2 regions of the Vibrio spartinae genome follow, and region 2 is predicted to be linked to the other one. Evidence: predicted binding sites of a transcription regulator. Region 2 holds the regulator's gene; the other holds the start of a gene.
What was found. The regulator PurR, encoded in region 2, represses purine synthesis genes. The targets are predictions, from matches to a motif close to TNANGNAAACGTTTNCNTNA.

Region 1 (8,029 bases), 1.7 Mb from region 2:
GTTGATTCGATGGGGAGTGTTGTAATCGACAACATGTCACCGGTATCTAATCCCGCATCCATCTGCATGATTGTGACACCGGTCTCTTCATCGCCCGCCCAGATAGAACGCTGAATGGGGGCTGCACCACGCCATTTGGGCAAAATCGAACCATGCACATTGATACACCCTAATTGAGGGGTATCCAGAATGGCTTGAGGCAGTAAGAGCCCATAGGCGACGACGACCATTAAATCAGCATTGAGTTCTGCCAGTTGTTGTTTGCTTTCTGTCGATTTGAAGTTTTCCGGTTGATAAACCGGAATTTGATGCGCTGTCGCCAAGGTCTTGACTGGGCTGGCGGTCAGTTTCTTGCCGCGTCCCGCGGGACGGTCGGGCTGAGTGTAGACTGCAATGACTTCATGCTCTGAAGACAATAATGCCGCCAGATGACGGGCGGCAAAATCCGGAGTTCCGGCAAAAATAATTCTGAGTGACTGACTCACCGTGAACCTCACTTATGCTTCATTTTTATTTTTTTCGTTCGCGCGTTTGATTTTTTCCAGTCTCTCTTTAATCCGTTTCCGTTTTAGCGGAGAGAGATAATCGACGAATAATTTCCCTTGCAGGTGATCCAACTCGTGTTGTACACAGATAGCCAGAAGGTCATCTGCTTCAAAGGTAAATTCTTTTCCGTCTTTATCTAGTGCACGAACCGTCACTTCAGCCGCTCTTGGAATCAGTGCTCTTGATCCCGGAACCGATAGACATCCTTCCTCGATACCATCTTCCCCCCGTTTTTCGATAATTTCAGGGTTAATCAATACACGAGGCTGATCGCGGGTTTCAGAGACATCGATCACCACAATACGCTGATGAAAATCGACCTGTGTTGCTGCCAGACCAATTCCATCTTCTTCATACATGGTTTCGATCATGTCATCGATGAACTTCTGGATTTCAGGTGTGACTTCTTGAACGGGTTTTGCGACCGTTCTTAAACGTTCATCAGGAAAAGTTAATACTTGTAATACAGACATATACACTCAAATTGTTGAAATGTGCCGAAACAATAAAAAGTCCAATGTTCCAATTCTAGACATTTTAAGACTTAATTGACAGCATTGTGAGTGATAAATCGAAGTGATTATTAATTATCCGTCGATTGGACCATGGTTCCACCCACTTACGACTTAGTATCAGGATATCTCCGGAGATGAACCAACCAACCTCGCATGTCACCGAACACGATCGACTATTGATGTGGATAAAACTCTGCTTGACGCCGCGTTTGGGAATTCAATCGTTGTTAAAGCTATTCGGCAAAGCATCGCTTGAGTCGTTGCGTTATTATTCTGAAAAAGAGTGGCTTGCTTTGGGACTGTCGCCCGCGCAGGTTTCTTATCTGCTCTCCGGGGCCGCGAATAAAGTGGCTGAAGATTGCCTCGAATGGCAAGCGCGTGGCAATCATCGTCATATCGTGACTTATTTTTCACCGGATTATCCTGCACTGTTGAAAGAGATTCCGTCTCCGCCACCCCTGTTATTTGTTCAGGGGGAGATGATGCTGCTATCTGTTCCGCAGATAGCCATTGTCGGTAGCCGCCATGCCAGTATGCAAGGATTGCAAGATGCATGGCATTTTGCGAATGAACTTGCTCAGCATCAAGTGGCAGTGACCAGTGGGTTGGCGCTAGGGATTGATGGTCAGGCGCATCTGGGAGCAATCGAGGGGGGCGGCAAAACCGTTGCGGTTCTGGGGGCTGGTCTGGAACGTATCTATCCGGCCCGGCATCGTGGGCTGGCTGAGCGGATACTTGAACAACAGACCGGTGTTCTGGTGTCAGAATTTTGTCCCTCAACACCACCGAAATCAATGAACTTTCCTCGCCGTAACCGTATTATCAGTGGGTTATCTCTGGGAGTGCTGGTGATTGAAGCCGCAGAAAAGAGCGGGTCATTGATTACTGCAAGATATGCTGCTGAGCAAAATCGGGATGTTTTTGTGATCCCAGGCGCGATTCATCAGCACGGTTACCGGGGAAGTAATGCATTAATTCGTGATGGCGCTTGCTTAGTTCAAAATATCGAACAAATACTCTCTGAAGTTGGTACGTTATCTGCTTGGGTAAAGAAAGAAGAGAAGCAAGAAGAGAAAATTCAGCAAAATGAGCTTTTTCCGCCATTAATTGACGACGAAGAATTGCCATTTGCTGAAGTGTTAGCTAACGTAGGGGTAAAAGCGACGCCAGTTGATATTCTTGCAACGCGAACCCATATACCAGTTCATGAAGTGATGAGACAGCTACTAGAGCTGGAATTATCCGGGCACGTGATTGCAGTTGCTGGTGGCTATATTCGTAAGGGGAGGGGCTAGCTATGATGATGGATATTCTTATGTATCTGTTCGAAACTTACATCCATAGCGATGCTGAGTTACAAGTTGATCAAGATGAGTTAGAGGATGAACTCCTGCGTGCAGGTTTTCATCAAAAAGAGATCTACAAAGCCCTCAACTGGTTGGAAGAATTGGCATCTCTACAACAAAGTGATGTGCATTCTCCGTTATCGATCAGTGCAGCAACAGCAATGCGGGTCTATACCGAGAAAGAGACTGCCCGAATTGATGTTGAATGCCGCGGATTCCTGTTGTTCCTTGAACAAATCAAAGTACTGACTCCTGAAACTCGAGAAATGGTTATTGATCGAGTGATGGGACTAGAAACCAATGAATTTGAACTGGATGATTTGAAATGGATTATTCTGATGGTGCTATTCAATGTTCCGGGTAATGAGAGTGCCTATACGCTGATGGAAGAATGGCTGTATACCAAAGAGCAAGGCATTTTGCACTGATAGAGATTCAATGAGTCGTCATATAGATCAGCAATTATTTTCTGCACATGAACATGCTTTGGATGAAGTTGAGTCATGTCCCCAATGTGGTAGTGAGTTACAGTTGCGTCATGGTAAACACGGACCATTTTGGGGCTGCTCGGCCTATCCGGCATGTGATTATCTTCGTCCGCTTCACCAGCATGATGGTCATATTGTCAAAGCCTTAGGTGTGCCCTGCCCTGAGTGTGGTCATGAATTGGTATTAAGGCAGGGGCGTTATGGCATGTTTATCGGTTGTAGTGATTTCCCGCAATGTCATCATATTGAATCTTCCGCTCCTCCTAAGACTGAGCAACCTCGTGAGGTATGTTGTCCGGAATGTAATAGCGGTCAACTGGTTGAACGCAAATCCCGTTTTGGTAAGACTTTCTGGGCTTGCGATCAGTATCCGAAGTGTAAATTTGCTATTAATGCTCCGCCAGTGATTGGGCAATGTAGCGTATGTGGTTTCCCGCTGCTGATTGAGAAAAAATCAGCTTCCGGTGTGACATTGATTTGTGCTGCTCGACGATGTGGCCATGTTCAAGAGACTGAATAACTGAATACCACAACGATGAAATAAGTCACCAAGGGCAGTCGTGATGCCCTTGGCTGATGGGTTACTCAAGGTTTGGTTTGAAAAGCGCATCAAACCATTTTCTGAATGACGTCACTGATTATTTATGTTGGCTGGCGAATTGATGGACCGCGGGAAATGCGTCTGCCGGGAGTATATCAGCAAGCGCACAGATGATTCGCTCTAGCTCTGCATAGTAATCCGCACTGACATTGATATGTCCCATCTTTCTGCCTGAACGTTTTTCTTTACCATACCAGTGGATATGACATCCTTCCGTTGCCAGAATCTCTGAGGGGAGTGCATCTTCGCCCAGAATATTCACCATGCATGTTGGCCGGATCAGTTTTGTGCTGCCCAGAGGTAAACCACATACTGCACGTAAATGATTCTCAAACTGGCATGTATCTGCGCCCTGTTGAGTCCAGTGTCCGGAGTTGTGTACCCGAGGTGCGATCTCGTTGACAAGTAACTGTCCCTGAACATCAAAAAATTCCAGTGCGAGGACGCCCACGTAATTGAGCGTATTCGCCACTGCTTCAAACATGGTTTTGGCCTGCTGCTGTAACATTTTTGCATCAATGGATGTTGATAAACTCAGTACACCATCGGTGTGGATGTTCTCTGACAGCGGGTAAACAACCCATTGCCCATCTTTGCCACGAGCACCAACCAGCGATACTTCGCGATCAAAGGGGACAAATTCTTCAGCAACAATCGCTTGGTTTTCACTGGCTTCAATGCATTGTTGCATTTCCGGCCAGATTTTGTCGGCATCTGTTGTTGCTTTCAGTCGCCATTGCCCCTTTCCGTCATACCCGCCTAAAGCGCTCTTCAGAACCATTGGAATACCGACATGACGAATCGCACTGTCAAAATCGTCTCTGGTTTTGATGACAAAATATTTGGCATTTTTGACGCTGGCTTTATCAAGCAATGCTTTTTCGAGACGACGGTCACCACCGGTTTTGATGGCTTGCGCTCCGGGGAGTAGTTTGCCACTTTGTTCGCACTGGTGGAGAATATCATGTGGGATGTGTTCGAATTCGGCAGTAATGACGTCCGCTTGCTGAATGGCATTCTCCAGACCATGCCCCTGTACTTCCTGAGTCAGAGGATGAATCATCTGACCGCTGACCACATCGAAGGCGCTAATGTGAATGTTCAACGGTGCTCCGGCAAGTGACATCATCCGTGCGAGTTGGCCTGCGCCTAAGACGAGTACGTGCATACTGGTTATTCCTCGGTTGGATCTGGATGGGCGAGAACAGTCTCTGTTTGCGATTGACGAAACGCTTCAACCTTTTGCATGACCTGTTCATCGTGAACACCAATGATTTGCGCTGCCAGAATACCTGCGTTAGCTGCACCCGCTTCACCAATCGCTAAGGTACCAACCGCGATGCCTTTAGGCATCTGCACGATAGAAAGTAGTGAATCCATCCCTTTTAACGCTCTGGATTGAACCGGAACACCCAGCACGGGCAGACTGGTAAAAGCCGCGGCCATTCCTGGCAAATGAGCTGCGCCGCCTGCACCCGCGATGATCACTTTGAGACCACGTGCTTTGGCTTGACTTGCATAGTCGGCCAGTAACTGAGGTGTGCGGTGTGCTGAAACAACTTTGGTTTCATATGCCACACCGAATTGCTCTAACATTTCTGCGGCGAGCTTCATCGTTGGCCAATCGGACTTCGAGCCCATTATAATTCCGACTTTCATCTCAGACTCCTTCAGGTTTATTGCAATGCTCAAGTATGTTTATGCTGTCAACGTACGACAATTTTGCGCGCATTATACGGGGAAATTTGCTGAAGGAAAACGTTTGCGTCTGGTGGGTTCCCCCGATAACGTATTTTCGGACAAAATTGATTTCGTTTTCTGGCATGATCGTTTGTACACTAGTGGCATCATCATCCGAGCATATGAGAAGTATTGTGAATAATTTTGAGCAGGTGCTTGATGCGTTGCATCAAGGTGATGTGATTGCCTATCCGACCGAAGGTGTGTTTGGCGTCGGGTGCGATCCTGACCGGCCTGATGCGATTCAAAAGTTACTGGAAATCAAAAATCGTCCGGTTGAAAAGGGGTTGATTCTTATTGCATCCAGTTATGCACAATTACAACCCTACATTGATGAATGCCAGCTTTCAGCCCAGCAATTGGCTCATGTTCAAGCCAGTTGGCCGGGCCCTGTCACTTGGGTGATGCCGGCCAGTGATCGTGTTTCTGTTTGGCTCAGTGGTTTGTTTGATACGATTGCCGTGCGGGTAACGGATCATCCACAGGTTCAGCAGTTGTGCGAGGCTTATGGCAAACCCATTACCTCAACCAGTGCAAATTTAACCGGTCAGCCGTCTTGTATGACGACAGAAGCGGTGCAGCAGCAACTTGGCCACTGTCTCCATGCGATTTTGGCAGGGCAAACCGGTGGGCGCGATAAACCCAGTGAGATTCGAGATGCGCGCACGCTAGAAATATTAAGACAAGGGTAGAGTAAAGATAAAGGACATCGCGATGAGTGGTATTGATAAACAGGCCGTTAAAACTTTTTTACTGCAACTACAGGATTCAATTTGTCAGCAGCTTGAAGCCGCTGATGGATTGTCCCGATTTGAGCAAGATGAATGGCACCGCGAACCGGGTGACCGCTTGGGTGGTGGCGGGCGTAGTCGTGTCATGTGCAACGGTCATGTGTTTGAACAGGGCGGCGTTAATTTTTCCCATGTCACCGGTCATGAAATGCCTGCGTCTGCCACCGCACATCGACCGGAGTTAAAAGGACGTCGATTCGAAGCAATGGGGGTGTCTTTAGTGATGCATCCCAATAATCCTTACGTCCCGACCTCACATATGAATGTTCGCTTCTTCATTGCAGAAAAAGACGGTGAATCACCGGTCTGGTGGTTTGGTGGTGGGTTTGACTTAACGCCATTCTATCCGTTTGATGAAGATTGCCATCATTGGCACCAAGTGGCGAAAGAAATTTGTCAGCCATTTGGTCCAGAGGTTTACCAACAACATAAGGCTTGGTGTGATCGGTACTTTTTCTTACCGCATCGAGAAGAAACACGGGGTGTTGGCGGGCTTTTCTTTGATGATCTGAATCAGTGGAATTTCGACACCTGCTTTGCTTATATCCGAGCGGTCGGTGCGGGATACACTCGCGCTTATCTGCCCATTGTTGAGCAGCGTAAAGACTGTCAGTTTACTGATCATGAACGCCAGTTTCAGCTCTACCGACGGGGTCGATATGTGGAATTTAATCTGGTGTTCGACCGAGGCACATTGTTTGGCCTGCAATCGGGTGGTCGAACCGAGTCCATTCTGATGTCTATGCCGCCATTGGCTCGTTGGGAGTACGGTTACCAACCTCAACCCGATAGTGCAGAAGCCCGTCTGGCGGAATATTTGACGCCAAGAGATTGGTGACAGTGTTCGTCGGGAGTGATAGGGTCAAAAGATTCTTTTCTATTTTTTTTGAGTGAAGGCAGGGATATGGTTTATCAGGATCAGTATGCAGTATTCGGCAATCCAATCGGTCACAGTAAATCTCCTTTTATACAGACGTTGTTTGCTCGTCAGACGAATCAAGACATGCTCTATACGGCTGAGCTGGCACCGATAGATGGTTTTAAAACAGTAGTGGATGCTTTTTTCTCTCAAGGGGGAAAGGGATGTAATGTGACTGTTCCTTTTAAAGAAGAAGCATACGCGTTTGCTGATCGGCTGACTGAGCGCGCCAAAATTGCTGGTGCAGTTAATACACTGAAGAAACTCGATGATGGCGGCATTCTCGGGGACAATACTGATGGTGCGGGTCTGGTTCAGGATTTATTGCAGTATCAGGTACCCTTGAAGGGGGCGAAAATTTTGTTAATTGGTGCCGGTGGTGCAGCAAAAGGTGTGATTCATCCTCTATTAGCACAATCCCCCGACTCGATTGTGATTACCAACCGGACCTTCACCAAAGCACAAGATCTTGCTGCTTTTTTCCAAGAGCATAACCGTCAAAATCAAATCTCGCTAACATCCGTGCCGGTTTCGGCTCAACCGATGCCAGAGATTCATACGGCATTTGATGTGGTGATCAATTCGACTTCAGCAAGTCTGTCCGGAGAGCTGCCGGCTATTTCCGGTGATATCTTTGCAGAAAGAAGTGTTGCCTATGACATGATGTATGGCAAAGGGCTCACGGTTTTTAATCAGTGGGCTGTGGAGAACGGCTGCGCTCATGCCTATGATGGCTTGGGAATGCTAGTTGGACAAGCAGCGGAAAGCTTCATGCTATGGCGTGGCATTCGTCCCGGCACTCGGCAAATATTGAGAGAGCTGAGACGCAATCTGGAAGGCAGTCTATGAATCAGTCGATTCTTTTTCCTGATGTGCAGTCTTGGGATGAAACCACGCAGCAAATACGCTTCCCGGCTCAATGTCAGGGCGCGTTAATTGAATGTACTGTTGCCGTTACTGTTCTGGAACAGGTTTCCGGCCAGCAAATCAAAAATGAAGAAAAGGCTATTCGTATTTTCTCTCAATATCGTTTCGATTTTGAAGAATTGGCCGAGCAACTCATTGAAGATGAAGCATACAATG
Region 2 (8,029 bases):
TGATTGGTTTTGAAGAAAAACCGGATAAGCCTAAGCCGATACCCGGAGAACCGGAGTGGGCGTTAATTTCAATGGGTAACTATATTTTTGATGCAGACGTTCTTTGCGATGAATTGAAAAAAGATGCAGTCAATGAATATTCCAGCCATGATTTCGGGAAAGATATTATTCCGAAACTTTTCCCTGAAGGACATGTTTACGTTTACGACTTCTCGACAAATATAATCAAAGGTGAAAGACAAGCAACCTATTGGCGAGACGTCGGAACCATTGATTCTTACTGGGCTGCCAACATGGACTTGTTGAGTAATGAGCCCCTGTTTTCCCTGTACAATCGGAGTTGGCCACTACATACTTATTATCCACCGTTACCACCGGCAACATTTGTGGATGCCGATGAGCGCCGCGTCAAGATTACGGATAGCCTGGTATCGGGGGGGAGCTACATTCAAGGCGCGACGATTTTTAAATCAATTCTTGGCTATCGGAGTAATATTGCAGCTGGGTCGCATATCAGTGAATCTGTTATTTTAGGAGATGGAAAGATTGGTGCCGGTTGTACCATCAAACGGACGATTATTGATAAGCATGTTGAAATTGCCCCCGGCACCGTGATTGGTGAAGACTTAGAATTAGACAGGAAACGGTTCTATGTCTCTGAAGGGGGAATTGTTGTGATTGCAAAAGGAACGAAAGTTGGATTCTAACATGGAACAAATCGATGTATGGTTTACCGTTTCGGAAGTTGAAGGGATTATAAAAAGTGGTGGTTTGGCCGATGTTGCAAAAGCGCTCCCGACAGCTTTAAGTGGCATGGGACATTGCGTAAGAATTGTGTTGCCGGGTTATCGTCTCGTACCGGACAGAACTGATACCGCTGTGATTCTGGAGACTGAATTGTCTCACTGGCCTCATACGGCTTATCAAGTTCGTAAGTTTGACCGGAACGGTGTAGAAATTTACTTGATTGACTGTGATAAATATTTTGATCGACCGGAGTTGTATTCCGAACATAATCGGGCCTATGCCGATAATGGGGAACGCTTTGGATTTTTTTCTGCTGCGGCATTGGATGTTCTACCGAAATTGGGCATTCAGCCTGATATCATTCATGCCAATGATTGGCATACCGGATTTGTCCCTTTCTTATTAAAAACACGTTATGCCGACGATCCTTATTTTCAGCGGATGAAGAGCATATTGACGATCCATAATGCTCTATTTAAAGGGGTATTTTCTTATGATGAATTAGAAATTATCCCTGAATTGCATTTAAGTGGTATGGAGGTGCTACAGTATGGTCACGGTTATGTGAGTGCGCTCAGAGTTGGTATAGCGTATGCGGATAAGATTAATGCCGTCAGTCGTCACTATGCTGCTGAGTTACTGACACCACTTGGTGCCCACGGATTAGTCGATGATTTTGTCCGTCGTGAGAGAGATCTGTTCGGTATTGTTAATGGTTGTGATTACTCGGAGTGGGATCCTCGAATTGACAGTTATATTCCACGGAATTACACCAACGAGCCCGATTCCTTAAAAGAAGGAAAAGCAACCTGTAAACGTCAGCTACAAGAAGAATTGTTATTGCCCACCCGAGATGTCCCCGTGTTTGGAATGGTTTGTCGTTTGACCTATCAAAAAGGATTTCACTATTTGCTGCCGATTCTGGAACAGTTTCTGCGAAATGACGTGCAATTGGTGATTGTCGGAACCGGGGAGCCGGAAATAGCAAATCGTCTGCACCAGATCTCTGCGACATCATCACAAAAATTTGCGTTTGTTGATGCTTACAGTAACCGTTTCGCTCATTTGGTTGAAGCTGCCTCGGATTTCTTTGTGATGCCCTCTGAGTTTGAAGCGTGTGGATTAAATCAGATTTATAGTATGGCTTATGGCACGCTGCCGATTGTCCGAGAGGTCGGTGGGCTGAAAGACACCGTTTTTGACTATGACCATTTTCCTGATAAAGCGACAGGATTCAGCTTTGCTGAACCGACTTCGGAAGCATTACTCATTTGTATGCAGCGTGCATTACTGTTCTATTTGCAGCAACCAGAGAAAAAGTTAGATATACAGCTGCGTGCGATGCAGCAAGATTTTCGTTGGGAAGATTCTGCTCAACAGTATGTCCGGATGTATGAAGCCGCACTGATGGGCTACTCACATATGCATTGATTCTTATTCTATTGAGAAAAACGATTGAGTAAAAAAAAGCACCGTTGACGGTGCTTTTTTGTTCTGGCTCGACGAGAAAATGGGCGTTGTATACTCTGAAAAATGTATACGATAGTATAAATATTGTTCAATAAATTAAATTTGCCGAGCTAGCTCGTCGCGTCTTGCCTGAGAAATTACAGACCAGTGTTTTCCTTCGATCGCACCTTCTAATGCCCATAAGAGCTCTAATGGTGGCTGTGTAGAAGGATGAGAGCTCAAAATCGCTTTATATGCGCTGAGAGAACCTTTCTGATGAAGCTCTTCAACTGAATTAATCCCTGCTTTGCGTAGCATCCGTTCGGTTGCTAAACGAAGATTAGGCAGATCTTTCAATCGTTTCGGTTTTGTCTCTACATGGGTCGTTTTTTCATTTTTTGCATTCAAATAGGCTTGTTTCGCGATATTGAAAATCGTGTCCACATCATCCCAATAGTCTGCAGGAAGTGCAAAATACTTAGTCACAACAGGAAAGCCACGTTTTGTATACACATAAGGTTCAAAACCTTTTGCTTTAAACGTTTCCAGTGAGTGACTGTCTGCCCGTATATGTAGTTTGTCTTGAACGACAAGAGCGAACATTATATCGTTTACGAAAATACCAAACCCGCCGAACATTGAGCGTGATTTGACACGACCTAATTGTTCAAAAAGTCGCATTGAATCTCTAAGAATTGGTTTATCCATGCTTTACGTCTCGGTGTATTTTTAAATGAATACGCCACCAAAGTCAGGTCCGAGAATGTAGCAAAAGAATGCAGAAGATATGTTAACAGAACGTCAAATGATTGACGAACATGAGATGCATTTTTGCCATCGGTAACCCCGCTACCTACCATCTTCATGGTTTAGGCCGGAGGCTTTGCGTCCCATCTTTTCAGATGGTTTGCCCTGTGCGTGACACTTTTCCAGTACGGAATTATGAAGCAACTATACGAATAACCACTCCACAATGTGTGATTCTAGTCCAATTAATAAAGGTTATCAATAGAAAGAAAGTGGTTGGAGGAATGACCACTTTCCAATGGGGTGTTAATTTAGTGTTATTTTTTGTTTAAATCTTTAACGGTATTGCGTTCCACAATTTCAGGATGCATTTCAAACGTACGGCGTTCATGTTCTTTACTTTTGATCCGTTCCAATAAGATTTCAAAAGCGTTTTTCCCGACCCGACGTTTCGGTTGGTGGATGGTTGTCAATGGCGGAGAAAAATATTCAGAGATCTCAATATTGTCATAACCGATCACCGATATATCTTCAGGAACCTTGATGCCTCTCTGTTGTAAGCGACTCATGAGTCCTAAAGCCATCGTGTCATTGAAGCAAAAAACGGCAGTGGGCTGTTCATCCATCGCAATAATTTTGTCTGCAGCCAAGACTGCCGTATCACATTCGAAGTTGCCTTCCAGTATCCAGTTTTCATTTGGGGTCAAGCCTGCTTCAGCCATGGCTCTATAGAATCCTTGAATCCGTTCCTGACAAGCTGCCTTTGATAGATGTCCACTCAGACAAGCAATATCGCGGTGACCTTTATCAAGCAGGTACTTGGTTGCAAGGTAGCCACCTTCTTCTGAATTATCGATGATTTTGTCGGCTTGTGAGCTTTCAGGTCCCCAGTCCATGATGACTTTGGGAATATCATTATAGGCTTCTAGCATTTCTAGAAGCTCGGCAGTCAGGTCAGAACAGATGACTAACATGCCATCGACCCGTTTTTCAGCCAGCATCCGAATGTAGTCGCGTTGCTTTTCATATAAGCCACCGGTATTACATAAGATGAGCGTGTAGCCTTGTCGGTAGCAATAACTTTCAACACCATCAATGACTTCAGAGAAGAAGGGGTTGGTAGACTGGGTCACTAACATGCCGATTGTGCGCGTTGAGTTGCATTTCAGACTCCGAGCTACAGCACTTGGTGCATAGTTCAGTGTCTTCACGGCTGCCATGACTTTCTCTTGAGTCGTTTCTGCCACAAATCGAGTTTTGTTAATTACATGTGAAACTGTTGTTGTTGAAACTCCCGCCAAGCGGGCAACGTCTTTTATCGTAGCCATAGGTATTGTCCTGTCGCTTATGCTGAAGATCCAGCAATTCGGAGCAAATTACAATTGAATGTTTAGTTATGAAGATATTATCTATTTGTATAATCGGATAACCCGTACAGAAATAATATTCTGAGGTTATACTGCAATAAGGACAAAAACCGCTAAATTTAGCGGTTTTTGTCTGGTATAGAATATGCTTTAATCGCGAATTTTAGACTGCCGATTCAGTAATAGCAATTAAAATGAAGCATTCATCCCACGCGACTGCTGAATCCAGACTGAGAGTCTGATTCACATGAAGAGATAGCATCATGCTATGGCTCTTGTTGCAACGGTTCAGCGACGGTCGCTTCCTGATTGGCGACCCAGTTTTTCAAATAGTGCCAAAACCTTCCCAATGTTTCATACCAATATTTTTCTGTCTGCTCGAGATAAATCGCCTTAGGCGCATATTTTATCCACGGTTGCACTATATTTTTATAGGACAGGTAGTTGGTCGGTGCCGGGATCGGATTGAGTCCGGCAGATTGAAATTCATGCAACGCGCGATCCATATGACTGGCAGAGGTGACGAGCACTAATTTTCGTGGTCCGACAAAACTTGCGGCTAACTGGGCTTCTTCCCAAGTATCTTTGGCACTTTCCAGTAACACGATATCTGATTTTGCTACACCGAGTGATAAGGCAACTCTTGCCAGCATTCGGGCATGACTGAATCGGGTACCACCCGCATATCCGGAAAGAATCAGGCGAGATCCCGGATACATCCGCATGATTCGGATCCCTTCGGTAAGTCGCATCAGTGCTGAGCGACTGAGTTGAGATGTCGGTGGGAGTTGGTCATCAACGACATGACCGCTGCCGAGAACCATGATGTAGTCAATGCTACCCTCAACGGGTAAAAAGGCTGAATACTTGCGTTCCAATGGTGCGAGAAGGCGTTCTGAAACGGGTTGAAATGATGCTAGAAACAGCAACGTGTAGGAGAACAGAACAATCAGGCAACCGGTTTTCCTTTTTGTTGAAAACATAATCATCATGAGGCCAATAAAACCGATGATGAGCAAGGCGGGAAGGGGCATCATTAATGCAGCTATGATTTTTTTAAGCTCAAACATATAAGAAATAGTCCGAAAAAACAGCAATTGAGATTAAAAACGAATAATCCTCTTTATTCCTGCCATTCCTATGACAGAATAGCAGCACGATTCGTTATCATAACTCAAGCTACTGTGACTGAAGATCGCAATTTCGACGATATTGCCCACAAATTTGCAAAAAATATATATGGCTCTGACAAAGGTATGATCCGTCAGACCATCGTGTGGGAAGATATTCAAACTATTTTAACATCATTTCCTCCGGAACAGCTCCCACTTTCGGTGCTGGATGCCGGTGGCGGGCTGGCACAGCTATCGCAGCGACTCGCGAAGCAGGGACATCAGGTGACATTATGTGATCTTTCTTCTGAAATGTTGCAGTTGGCGCAAACCGATATTGAAAAAAATGGTCTGCTTGCGCAGTATCGCTTTGTCCATGCGGCAGTGCAGGATATGCAACAGCATCTTACTGATCCGGTTGACTTCTTGATGTTTCATGCCGTGATGGAGTGGTTAGTTGATCCGAAGGATGCGCTGGAAAAATTACTGACTCAGGTCCGGAGCGGTGGCGTTGCATCTATCATGTTTTACAATCATCACGGATTAGTGCTGAAAAATGTCATATGCGGGAATATTCCCCATGTGTTGGATGGTATGCCATATCGCAAACGATTTAAGTTGCAGCCGCAACAAGGCCTGAATCCAGAAGTGGTTTATCAATGGATAGAAGCTTGTGGATTCAGTATTGAAGGTAAAAGTGGTATTCGCTCGTTCAGTGATTACATTGGTAATCGCCAGAATATGGGGGAATACACTGAAGAAGATGTACTGGCGCTTGAAAGACAATTATGTCGGCAAGAGCCCTATTTATCTCTGGGCCGTTATATTCATGTATGGGCCAGAAAAAAGTAAAAATGATGGAAACAATGATAGACGAATTGGCGCAACAAGCCGAAGTACAACCAATCGATGAATTGGTTGGATGGGTCAGGCAGCATGACTTGTCTCTCAACCTAGATACCGAGCGACTCGCATTTTTGATTGCGATTGCCGTATTGAGTCGGGATCGATTTGATGACGAACTCGGTGAAGGGGAATTACATGATGCATTTGCAATCGTGACTCGGCTATTTGATGAAACCGGTGAAGCATCCGCTTTCCGGGCCAATAATGCGATCAATGAATTGGTTCACCAGCGGCTTATCCGCCGTTTTACCAGTGAGGTGACCGATGGGGCGAGTATCTATCGATTATCGCCATTGGCGATTGGTATCACTGATTATTATCTGCGCCATCGTGAGTTTTCCAAACTGAAACTGTCGATTCAGCTGTCGATTGTGGCGGATGAAATGGCAAAAGCCAAAGAAGCTGCTGAAAAAGGCGGTACCGAATCTCACTGGCAAAAGAATGTTTATGCCATCTTAAAATATTCCGTGGGTGAGATTTTTGATCAGATCGATCTCAACCAGCGGGTGATGGATGAGCAGCAACAAGAGGTCAAAGAACAGATTGCTCAGTTGTTGAACAAAGACTGGCGTGATGCGATTCAGAATTGTGAGTCGCTCTTGTCAGAAACGTCATCGACGTTGAAAGAGTTACAAGATACGCTCCAGACGGCTGGTGATGAAATGCAGACGCAGATCCTTGATATTCAGGAGTGTGTTTACGGTGAATCCGGACTGACGTTTATTGAAGAAACATTGTTTCAGTTGCAGATCAAACTTGACCGAATCATCAGTTGGGGGCAACAGGCCATTGATTTATGGATCGGTTACGATCGACATGTCCATAAATTCATCCGGACCGCGATTGATATGGACCAAAACCGTGCGTTTAGTCAGCGTTTACGTCAATCGATGAACGACTACTTCGAGGCGCCTTGGTTCCTTACTTTTGCCGATGCCGAGCGCTTTATCGACATGCGAGATGAAGCCTTGGTTCTCCGCGACGATGAAGTCACCGGGCAAGTCCCCGAAGATGTTGAGTATGAAGAATTTCAACAGATTAACGATGTGCTGGGAGAGCAGATCGGTGAGATGCTGATCGTGCATAAAGATCAAGGTACACCGATTGATCTCGGCATCATTTTAAAGAATTACCTCACAGAACATCCAAAAACGCATCATTTTGATTTAGCCAGAATCGTGGTCGATCAGGCCGTTCGGTTAGGATATTCAGCGTCTGATTATCAGGCGATTCAGCCGGATTGGCAGGCAATCAATGAATTTGGTGCAAAGGTACAAGCAAATGTCATCGACAGATATGAATGAACACATGCCAGAGAAACTGGTTAAAGCTCTTTCCAATCCGTTATTTCCGGCGCTGGATAGTTTATTACGTGCCGGCAGGCATGTTTCCGGTGAAGATATGGATAATCACACATTTTTGTCCGATTTTGAGCCTGAGCTGGCCCAATTCTATCAGCGTTATAATACCGAGCTGGTTCGTGCCCCCGAAGGTTTCTTTTATTTAAGACCGCGTTCCACATCATTGTTCAACCGGAGCGTGTTATCCGAACTCGATATGTTGGTCGGCAAGGTACTTTGCTTTTTGTATCTCAGCCCTGAAAGGCTGGCACATGAAGGGATTTTTACGTATCAGGAATTGTATGAAGAGTTGCTCACGCTGGTCGATGAGAAGAAGCTGATGCGATTGGTGACGTTCCGG

Region 1: the regulator PurR is predicted to act here: its motif matches at 5,247-5,266, upstream of purE (5-(carboxyamino)imidazole ribonucleotide mutase).

The regions. Positions count from the first base shown of each region.
Region 1 is NZ_AP024907.1:101,965-109,993, forward strand. It holds gene fmt (methionyl-tRNA formyltransferase) at 1-485, opposite strand, end outside; gene def (peptide deformylase) at 498-1,019, opposite strand; gene dprA (DNA-processing protein DprA) at 1,196-2,356, shown strand; gene OCU60_RS00465 (DUF494 family protein) at 2,362-2,835, shown strand; gene OCU60_RS00470 (DNA topoisomerase family protein) at 2,846-3,415, shown strand; gene OCU60_RS00475 (5-(carboxyamino)imidazole ribonucleotide synthase) at 3,534-4,664, opposite strand; gene purE (5-(carboxyamino)imidazole ribonucleotide mutase) at 4,670-5,155, opposite strand; gene OCU60_RS00485 (L-threonylcarbamoyladenylate synthase) at 5,359-5,928, shown strand; gene hemF (oxygen-dependent coproporphyrinogen oxidase) at 5,951-6,865, shown strand; gene aroE (shikimate dehydrogenase) at 6,932-7,795, shown strand; gene OCU60_RS00500 (DUF1488 family protein) at 7,792-8,029, shown strand, end outside.
Region 2 is NZ_AP024907.1:2,399,900-2,407,928, reverse strand. It holds gene glgC (glucose-1-phosphate adenylyltransferase) at 1-707, shown strand, start outside; gene glgA (glycogen synthase GlgA) at 709-2,178, shown strand; gene OCU60_RS10490 (TfoX/Sxy family DNA transformation protein) at 2,314-2,904, opposite strand; cyclic di-GMP riboswitch class I at 3,033-3,118, opposite strand; gene purR (HTH-type transcriptional repressor PurR) at 3,261-4,271, opposite strand; gene elyC (envelope biogenesis factor ElyC) at 4,577-5,407, opposite strand; gene cmoM (tRNA uridine 5-oxyacetic acid(34) methyltransferase CmoM) at 5,495-6,274, shown strand; gene mukF (chromosome partition protein MukF) at 6,289-7,632, shown strand; gene mukE (chromosome partition protein MukE) at 7,610-8,029, shown strand, end outside.